DNA from 3 places in the Clostridium sp. DL1XJH146 genome. Region 2 is predicted to be linked to each of the others. Evidence: predicted binding sites of a transcription regulator. Region 2 holds the regulator's gene; each other region holds the start of a gene.
What was found. Region 2 encodes Rex, which represses fermentation and respiration genes when NADH is low (regulators of the CRP and FNR family bind a similar motif). Its sites were predicted from a motif close to ATTGTTAANNNNTTAACAAT; they were not measured.
Positions count from the first base shown of each region.

Region 1: a site for Rex is predicted at 1,610-1,629, ahead of ACVHXK_RS04215 (acyl-CoA dehydrogenase). Genes of this name have one in related genera too.
Region 3: a site for Rex is predicted at 1,862-1,881, ahead of prdC (proline reductase-associated electron transfer protein PrdC). Genes of this name have one in related genera too.

Region 1 covers NZ_JBTVVN010000005.1:120,766-124,376, forward strand. The annotation lists gene ACVHXK_RS04210 (electron transfer flavoprotein subunit beta) at 1-226, opposite strand, end outside; gene ACVHXK_RS04215 (acyl-CoA dehydrogenase) at 239-1,378, opposite strand; gene ACVHXK_RS04220 (MaoC family dehydratase) at 1,665-2,081, opposite strand; gene ACVHXK_RS04225 (acetyl-CoA C-acetyltransferase) at 2,251-3,444, opposite strand; gene fabG (3-oxoacyl-[acyl-carrier-protein] reductase) at 3,444-3,611, opposite strand, start outside.
Region 2 covers NZ_JBTVVN010000023.1:47,180-50,790, forward strand. The annotation lists gene gltA (NADPH-dependent glutamate synthase) at 1-728, opposite strand, end outside; gene ACVHXK_RS11960 (sulfide/dihydroorotate dehydrogenase-like FAD/NAD-binding protein) at 728-1,621, opposite strand; gene ACVHXK_RS11965 (redox-sensing transcriptional repressor Rex) at 1,784-2,425, opposite strand; gene ACVHXK_RS11970 (ABC-F family ATP-binding cassette domain-containing protein) at 2,646-3,611, shown strand, end outside.
Region 3 covers NZ_JBTVVN010000008.1:57,452-61,062, forward strand. The annotation lists gene prdA (D-proline reductase (dithiol) proprotein PrdA) at 1-361, opposite strand, end outside; gene prdC (proline reductase-associated electron transfer protein PrdC) at 540-1,826, opposite strand; gene prdR (sigma-54 dependent transcriptional regulator PrdR) at 2,170-3,611, opposite strand, start outside.

The DNA of each region.
Region 1 (3,611 bases), on a different contig from region 2:
TAGCAAAAGCTTCTATCAATGCTTCTTTTGCTTGAGGTGGTCCCATAGAAACTACTGTTACCTTTGCTCCTAATTTATCCTTTAATGTTAATGCCGCTTCAAGTCCACTTTTATCATCTGGATTGATAATGCTTGGAACTCCATCTCTTATAAGTGTTCCTGTTTTAGGATCTAATTTAACTTCTGTGGTATCTGGCACTTGCTTTATACAAACTACTATATTCATAAATACGCCTCCTTATCTAAGCATTCCTGCTGAAATGACCATTTTTTGAACTTCAGATGTTCCTTCATAAATTTCAGTTATTTTTGCATCTCTCATCATTCTTTCTACATGATATTCCTTCATATATCCATATCCACCATGTAACTGAACTGCTTTTGTTGTAACTTCCATTGCTGTTTCTGAAGCAAAAAGTTTTGCCATAGCTGCTTCTGCACCATATGGTAATTTGTTATCTTTACAATTTGCTGCTTTATAAACAAGCAATCTTGAAGCTTCTGTTTTTGTTTCCATATCTGCAAGCTGGAATTGTGTGTTTTGAAATTTAGCTATTGATCTTCCAAATTGTTTTCTTTCTTTTACATACTTAACTGTTTCATCAATGGCTCCTTGGGCTATTCCCAATGCTTGAGCTCCAATTCCAATTCTTCCACCATCAAGAGTTTTCATAGCAATTTTAAATCCTTTACCAACTTTACCTAATAAGTTTTCTTTTGGAACCTTGCAATTTTCAAATATTAATTCAGAAGTTGCAGAGCCTTTGATACCCATCTTAGCTTCCTTTTTACCAACAGAAAAACCTTCAAAATCTTTTTCAACAATAAATGCAGAAATTCCTCTTGTACCCATAGATTTATCAGTCATTGCCATAATTATATACACATCAGCATAACCTGAATTTGTTATAAATATTTTAGATCCGTTTAATATATAATAATCGCCTTCTAATACTGCTTTTGTTTGTTGTCCTGAAGCATCAGTCCCTGCATTTGGCTCTGTAAGTCCAAAAGCTCCTAATTTTTCTCCTTTAGCTAAAGGTACTAAATATTTTTGTTTTTGCTCCTCTGTACCAAATTCATATATAGGACTTGCACACAAAGATGTATGCGCCGAAAGAATAACTCCTGTTGTAGCACATACTTTTGACAATTCTTCAACAGCCATAGCATACGCTAAAACATCCCCACCTTGACCACCGTACTCTTTTGGAAATGGAATCCCCATAATACCGCATTTAGCCATTTTTTTAACAGTCTCCACAGGAAACATTTCTTTTTCGTCAACCTCTTCTGCTAAAGGTTCAACTTCATTTATTGCAAATTCTCTAAACATACTTCTTAGCATTTTATGTTCTTTACTTATTTGAAAGTCCACAAATATACCTCCTTTTATCTGTATTTTTATTTTTATTTGGCTATATTTTAAAGAGTTGTTAATTTAAAAAATAATGTTCAATTTGCAATGTTCAATTTGCAATTAATGTTGATTTTCTTCCCTTTGGTCAGAAAATCTTTAATTATTTAATTGATTAAAAGATTTTGCGTAGCAAAATCATCCTTAATTGCTAATTGAAAATTGCTAATTGATATTTTATTCCAAAACTGATTTGTTAATTTTCTAACATTAATGCCCATGACGTTTAATATGTCGAATATATTTATTATCTAGGTGGCATTACAGTAGCTACACCTTTCAATACTATATCGCCCTTTTGATTTGTACATATTGTAGTCAATTTTATTCTATTTTTTTCTTCAATCATTTCACTTACTTCAACTTCTGCCTTTATAGTATCTCCAAAATGAACTGGAGCCGTAAACTTTAATTCTTGTCCAAGATATATTGTTCCAGGACCAGGTAACTGAACCCCTAACACTGCTGAAACTAAACCTGCTGTAAGCATTCCATGTGCTATTCTACCCTTAAACATAGTATCTTTTGAAACCTCTTCATTAATATGTGCAGGATTTATATCACCTGTAATACCTGCATAAAGATAAACATCAGTCTCAGTTATAGTTTTTTGAAATGATGCTTTATCACCAATCTTTAATTCCTTAATTGTTTTACCTTTCATTTTGCTAATCCCCCTCTTTTTAACAAACTCTGTTTTAAAATATTTTTGATATTTATACTATTAGTTACAGAATAAAGTTTTTATTTTAATAATAGTATGAAATGTAGAGTGTACAATTCTAAAGAATACTTAAGTCCAGCGCCATAAAAGGTCGCCGGCTTGTATTCTTTTACTTTTCTCTTTCAACAACTATAGCTGTTCCTTGACCTCCGCCTATACAAAGTGTTGCAAGTCCATACTTAGAATCTCTTTTTTTCATTTCATGAAGTAGTGTAACTAATATTCTAGCTCCACTTCCTCCAATAGGATGTCCTAGTGCAATTGCTCCACCATTAACATTCACTTTTACCATATCAAACTCCATATCTTTTGCTACTGCCAAGGATTGAGCTGCAAAGGCTTCATTGGCCTCTATTAAATCTAAATCTTTTACTGTAATATTTGCTTTTTCTAAAGCTTTTCTTGAAGATGGTACTGGTCCATATCCCATTATTGCTGGATCTACACCTGCTGAAGCATAGGATTTAATTGTAGCTAAAATTTCTAATCCAAGTTCTTCTGCTTTTTCTTTAGCCATTAATATAAACATAGCCGCTCCATCATTTATACCTGATGCATTTCCTGCTGTTACTGTTCCATTCTTTTTAAAGGCTGGTCTTAATTTAGCTAATTTTTCTAAAGTAGTACCAAACTTAGGATACTCATCTTCTTCTACTATAATTGGCTCTCCTCTTCTTTGAGGTACTTCTACTGGAACTATTTCATCGTTAAATTTGCCACCTCTTATAGCCATTTCAGCCTTCACTTGGCTCTCGAAAGCAAACCTATCTTGATCTTCTCTAGTAATATTCCATTTTTCTGCTATATTTTCTGCTGTAATACCCATGTGATAATTATTAAATATATCCCATAATCCATCATTGATCATAGAGTCTACAATCTCACCATTACCCATTCTCATACCGCTTCTAGCCTGATTTAATAAATAAGGTGCATTACTCATACTTTCAGTTCCACCTGCTAATACTACATCAGCATCTCCTAGCATTATAAATTGAGCAGCCATGCTTACTGTTCTAAGACCTGAACCACAAACTTTATTGATGGTCATAGCTGGAACAGTTTCTTTTAACCCTGATTTTATTACTATTTGCCTTGCTACATTTTGTCCCTGTCCTGCTTGAAGTACATTTCCTATAATTGCTTCATCTATTATATCTGAACTTATTCCTGCTTTCTCTATTGCCGCTTTTGCTGCTATAACTCCAAGGTCTACTGAACTCATAGATTTAAGTTTTCCATTAAAAGATCCAACAGGTGTCCTTACTGCACTTACTATAGCTACTTCTCTTAAGTTTCCCATTATATAACAACACCACCATCAACACTAAGTACAGTTCCTGTAATAAAGCTAGCTTCGTCTGATGCTAAAAACGCATATGCATTTGCTATATCTTCAGGCATACCTAATCTTTTAAAAGGTGATTTTGATTTCATTGAATCTAGTACTTTCTCTGGCATTTTCTCAGT
Region 2 (3,611 bases):
CCCATGAATTTAGGAAGACCTGCTCCTGAACCTACAAATACAGATTCAAAATTTTCATCCTCTATCAACTCTTCTATTGTTGTAGTTTTTCCTATAATAACGTTTGTTTCAATTTTAACTCCAAGCTTTTTAATATTTTCTATTTCTGCTTTAACAACTTTTTCTTTTGGTAATCTAAACTCTGGTATACCATATACTAAAACACCACCGGCTTCATGAAGTGCTTCAAATATAGTTACATCGTAGCCTTTTTTAGCAAGATCTCCTGCGCAAGTAAGTCCAGCAGGCCCACTACCAACTACAGCTACTTTTTTACCTTTGCTTTCTTCCTTTTCAGATAAATCAATATTGTTTTCTCTTGCCCAATCAGCTACAAATCTTTCTAACTTTCCTATTGAAACAGGTTCTCCTTTTATTCCAAGGACGCATCTTTCTTCACATTGGCTTTCTTGTGGACAAACCCTTCCACATACAGCTGGCAAAGAACTATACTTGGCAATAACTCTTGCAGCCTCTTCAAATTCATTTTTCTTTACATGTTCAATAAATCCCGGTATATCTATTGAAACTGGACACCCACCTACACACTTAGGATTTTTACAATTCAAACATCTTTGTGCTTCTGCAACAGCTTCTTCCTCATTATATCCATAACATACTTCTTCAAAATTTCTACTTCTAACCTTAGGATCTTGTTCTCTTACTGGTATTTTATGCATTCTATCCATTAGTTGTCACCTCCGCAACCGCAGCCACCCTTGTGATGATGTGTATCTCCTTCTTCTACCTTAAGTTGACTTCTTCCTTCTTCTGTCTTATACATAGTTTGTCTTCTCATAGCTTCTTCAAAATTAACTAAGTGTCCATCAAATTCAGGTCCATCTACACACGCAAATTTAATTTCATTTCCTATACTTACTCTACAAGCTCCACACATGCCTGTACCATCTACCATAATTGGATTAAGACTTACTGTTGTAGGTATGTCGTATTCTTTTGTCATAAGACACACAAATTTCATCATAATCATTGGTCCTATTGCTACTACATGATCATATTTCTTTCCTTTGTTATCTATCAGCTCTTTAAATAAGTTTGTAACAAGACCATGGAATCCATAAGAACCATCATCTGTTGCTACATACAAATCCCCAGCATATTCTTTCATTTCTTCTTCTAAAATCAATGTTGATTTTGATTTTGTACCAATTATTACATCAACATCAATTCCTTGTTCTTTCATCCATTTTACTTGTGGAAATACTGGTGCTGTTCCAACTCCACCCGCAATAAACATAATCTTCTTCTTTTTTAATTCTTCTATATCTTCATGAATAAATTCTGAAGGTTGTCCAAGTGGTCCTACAAAATCGCTAACGTAGTCACCCTCTTGAAGATGGGCCATCTGTACTGTTGATGTACCAAGTTGTTGGAATACAATAGTGACAGAACCTTTTTCCCTATCATAATCACAAATCGTTAAAGGAATCCTTTCTCCCTTTTCGTCTAGCTTGACAATAATAAACTGTCCTGGCTGTGCTGATTTTGCTACTCTAGGTGCATCTATATCCATTAGATATAAATCAGGAGCGAGTTCTCGTCTCTTTAAAATTTTATACATTTACTTTCACCTCTTTAATTATATATATAGCCGAGGAAATCTTAAAATATTTATTGGGTAGACTTAATGACAAGATTTAAAATTACTCTAGTTTATATTATAATTAAAAACTTCACAAAGGTAAAGTGAAGTTCTTAAAAAAACTCTATTTTTAGGAGCTTATTATATTTTTTGCTTTAATAAATATGTTAAAGTTAACAAACTTTCACTCAAATGAACATTTTCTACAGTTACATTTTCCGGTGTTTCAATATCTACCGGTGCAAAATTCCATATCCCACTAACCCCATTTTTTACAACTATCTCACAAACCTTTTGAGCATTTTCTCCTGGAACGCATATAACCGCAATATCAACTTCACAATTACTTAAAAAATCATTAAGACTATCAATATCTTTAACTTCAACATCTCTTATTTTTAATCCAATTAGTTTTGGATTAACATCAAAAATCCCCTTTAACTCAAATCCTAGTCGGTTAAACTCAGTATAATTAGCAATTGCCTGCCCAATATTACCTGCTCCAACTATTACAGTTTTGTATTGAAAATCTAATCCAAGAATTATACTAATTTCTCTATACAAGTCTGAAACATTATATCCATATCCTTGCTGTCCAAAATCTCCGAAACAATTTAAATCTTGTCTTATTTGTGAAGCTGTGAATCCAATTTTTTGACTTAATTCTCTTGAAGAAATCCTATCAATATCATTCTTAATTAATTCTTGCAAATATCTATGATATTTAGGTAATCTTCTTATTACTGCCATAGAAACATTGCTCTTTTTTTCTTTTTTATTCATGCGCGCACTCCCTTTAAGAATTAAAATTAAAATAATAATAACTATTTATAATATAACAAATTTACAATTACAATAAATATGATATATTTATTCTCTATTTTTTTGCATTATTAAATGTTAAACTATATAATATGATTTTATATATTTATGATTAAAAATGCAAGCTATTTGATAATATATATTAATTAAACTAATATGCAAGAGTAAGGTGGGGAATGTAATGGTAGTTTTAAGCTGCAAAAACATAAAAAAAAGCTATGGTGTAGATGAAATTCTAAAAAATACCACTTTTAATATAAATGATAGTGAAAAAGTGGGGTTAGTAGGCCCCAATGGTGCCGGTAAATCTACACTTTTCAAAATTTTAATAAAAAAAATAGAGGCTGATAGTGGTGACATATTTGTTGATAAAAATAAAAAATTAGGTTATCTATCGCAGCATCTAACTTTAGAAAGTACCAATACTATATATGATGAAATGCTAAAGGTTTTTGAAGATTTAACAAATATGGAGAAAAATCTAAAATTATTAGAAATCGAAATGTCAAAACCTTATGACCTTGATAATGAAAAATATCATCAGAAAATTATTAGAAAATATACAGATACAACTGAATTATATCAAAACAAAGGTGGATATACATACAAAGCAGAAATCAACAAAGTTCTAAAAGGTCTTGGATTTACTGAAGATGATTATACTAAAAATATTAATATTTTAAGTGGTGGTCAAAAAACGAGAGCCTCTCTTTGCAAACTTCTTTTAATTAATCCCGATATACTTCTTTTAGATGAACCTACTAACCATTTAGATTTAGAAGCTATTGAATGGCTTGAGGGATATTTAAAAAGCTATAAGGGTACAATTTTAGTAATATCACATGATAGATTTTTCTTAGACTTTATAACCAACAGAACTTTAGAATTAAAAGGTGGAACAATTGAAATATATAAAGGTAACTACACGGAATACCTCACTTTAAAAGAAAAAAGATATGAAGAAAAATTAAAAGCCTTTAAACTTCAAGATGCAGAAATTAAAAGACAAGAGGATATCATAAAAAAGTATAAATCATTTAATCGTGAAAAAAGTATAAAAGCTGCTGAAAGCAGACAAAAACAATTAGATAAAGTAGAAAGAATAGATGCCCCTACAAAGGAAAAAAATTTAAAAAGTTTCACTTTT
Region 3 (3,611 bases), on a different contig from region 2:
TTTTAACTGTATTTCCAGCAAAACTTGTTACAGCTGCTATTGGTTCAACTGGTGCTACAGCTTCTACTGCTGGAGTTTCTTCTACAACTTCTTCTTCAGTTTCCATTACAGTAACACCCTCAAGTACATCAGTAGTTAATGCTGTTAAAGCATCTACAGTTACTTTCAATTTTGCACCTAAAACCTCACCGATTTTAAGACAATTTTCTGGTATTTCTAATAGACCTGATGCTTCTAAATCTGGTACAATATTGGGATCTTCTATGTTTGATGGTTCAATAACTGTTCCTGCTTCAAATCTGCAACATGTAATCGCTACATCATTTGCATGCTCCTTAGCAGTTTCTATTGTAATAGACATTTAATTTCCTCCTTGTTTTTTGCTTTAATCTTTAATATTGTTATTTTAAAAACTAATGTTTTTATAAAAACTTTTTGTTTATGTTTTAATGTGCAATTTGCAATTTACAATTAGCAATTAGGGAAGAAAATCATCCATAATTGAACATTGCAAATTGCACATTGCTAATTATGTTTTGCTAGTTATCTGTTTTTCTATAAAGTTTATGGCCAAAGGCCCTTAAAACGTGATCTGTACTATGGTATACGGGAACTCCTAACCTAGGAGCTACTTGCATGACTGTGTTAGTTCAATCCTGACACGTCCCAGTAAGTATAACCTCCGCACCTTCTTTTTTAAGATATAGAACTTTTTCTGCTTGGCCTGGACATGTACCAGGTTTATCACATCTATATCTTCCGTTAACTTCTACCATTCTTTTGCATTTTGTAGTAGCTATTACTTCTGCGCCCATAGCATTAGCAATTTCAGTTAATCTTTCTTCCTGAGCTCCACATTCACAAGCAATAACTCCAACTTTTCTTTTTTCTGTTGGAAAAGGCATACTTACTAATATTCCGCCTAAAGTTTTATTAACAGGTGTAGATTCTTCTCCATGTCTTCCTGTAAACGGTCCACCTGTTACGATTTCTCCGTGTGGTTCAACATATCCACCACATTCATTTATGAAATGTGATATTGGCATTCCTATAGGAACATCGAAGAATACTCTTCCTTCTCCAGCTTCTTTTAATCTACCACCTACAGTAAGATCCTTTGTAATAACTGGTCTTTTTTCTTCAATAGCTAAAGCTACATTTTTAAGTGTTTCTACATTTGAAATGATAGCATTTGCAGTTATTGGTAATGCACCCGGCTCTAAAACAATTCCTAAAAGTTCTCTAACGATAACTCTTTCATCACCTGCTGGATACATATTAGGTAAAAATTTAACTTCAATATTTTCTTCATCTTTACAAGCTTTAGCCACTGACAACAGTGCCTTCTTATGTATAGGCTTTATTGCAACAAAACCTTTTTCAGCACCTGTGATTTCCATCACATATTTAAGTCCTCTAATAACAATACTTGGATTTTCTTCTAATAGCATTGTATTATGATTTAATGTTGGCTCACACTCTGCAGCATTTACTATGACAGTTCCGCCTTTTAAATCAGTGTTGAATTTAATATGGGCTGGAAAACCTGCTCCACCTGCTCCAACGATACCAGCTTCTTTTATAGCTTCAAGGTTATTTTCTACGTCTTTAATTTTCATATATTCATCAGGTTGATTATCGTTAGCTTCAATTAAAATATTAAAATCATCTATACTAATAACTTTCCCTAAAACGCTTGAATGTATGTTAGCTCCTAATCCTTTAGGAATTGCTATCAATTGTCCCTTTTGAACTTCTTCACCAACTTTAACAATAGGTTCACATGGCGCTCCTACATGTTGTTTTAGTAATATAGAGATATTCATCATTTCACCTCCTTATGTAATATGTTCAAATTCAGTTTGTACTTTTTTTCACAATAGTATAGTAGCAAGTTACGTGCCAAAAAAATAAAACTGCATAGAACTTGCAGTTTATTTAGCAACAATGGCTAATTTACTTGTATAACTTTTTTTTATTAAGATAATTTTATTATAAATAATTTTTATAGAAAATGAACTTTTTGTCTAATTTTCGACTTTATTTTTATATGTATCCCTTTTTTCATTACGGCATCTCTATTCTGCCTTGTAGAGAACAAAAAACTAACATCTGTCTAATTTTAGTCACTTGTTAGTTTTTTGACACTTTTAATTTTATTTGAATTTATTAAATCTTATAATTATCAATTTTATAATATAATGTAGTCCTTGGTATGTTTAGCAACTCTGCAGCCTTTGCTTTATTTCCTTTAGATAACCTCAAGGCTTCTTTTATAAGCTCTGTTTCTAGTTTCTTAATAGATTCATTTAAATCAAGAGTATCATTTATCCCTGTATTTTTTTTATTTATTTCTTTAACCATATAATTTGGAATCAAATCACTAGATATTGTATTCTCTTTAGCTAATACAATTAAATTTTCCATTGTATTTTTTAATTCTCTTATATTTCCTTTCCAATGGTAATTTAATATAATTTTCATGGCTTCTTTATCTATTTTAGGAATTTCCTTATTATTCTTTTGAGATAACTCTTTTAAAAAAGCATCAATTAGTAAAGGAATGTCTTCTCTTCGCTCTCTCAAAGGTGGAAGATTTATTTCCACTACATTAATTCGGTAATATAAATCCTCTCTAAACTTTTTCTCTAATATCATTTTATTTAAATCTTTATTGGTTGCTGATATTACTCTTGTATCTATTGGAATATACTTATTCCCACCAACCCTTATAATTTGTTTTTCTTGTAATACTCTTAATAGCTTGGCTTGCATAAAAAGAGGCATATCTCCAATTTCATCTAAAAATATAGTCCCTCCCTCAGCCATCTCAAATAATCCTATTTTGCCATTTTTATTAGCCCCTGTAAATGCGCCTTGTTCATATCCAAAAAACTCACTTTCAAATAATCCTTGCGGTATGGCACTACAATTAACAGGTACAAAAAGGCCTTTTTCCCCACTATAATTATGTATTTCCCTTGAAAAAACTTCTTTTCCTGTTCCACTCTCTCCTGTAATCAATATTGTAGCTTTAGTTCTAGCAACCTTTTTAGCAATTTCAATTTTATCATTTATTTCTTTACTTCTACCCACAACACCACCAAAATCATTATTGGAATACCTTTTAATTTCTTCTTCTAAAAATTTCAAAGTATCATTTGCCTTCTGCAATTCACTAGCTAACTTCTTAACTTTAGAAATGTCTCTATCTGTACTTACTGCTCCTGAGAATATTCCGTCTATCCATATGGGTGAAGAATTAATAATCATATGAAAATCTTTTTTAGGTTCATGCTTAACATCCTCGTAAGTTTCTTTAGTTTCTAAAACTTTTAATATCAAAGCATTAGGGAAAAAATCTTTTATTTCTTTACCTAAAATATCTTTTTGCAATACGCCATAAAGCTTTTCTGACTTTTTATTCCAAAGAACAACTATACCATCAATATCGACAACACAAACAGCTTCATATATAGAATTAAGGACATGATCTAATTGTACGCTTGAATTCTCAATAGTTTTATAAAGATATTCAAGTATTTCACTTTTCCTTATAACTCCTACTAATTTCCCATTTACAATTACAGGCAATCTTCCAACTTTATTCT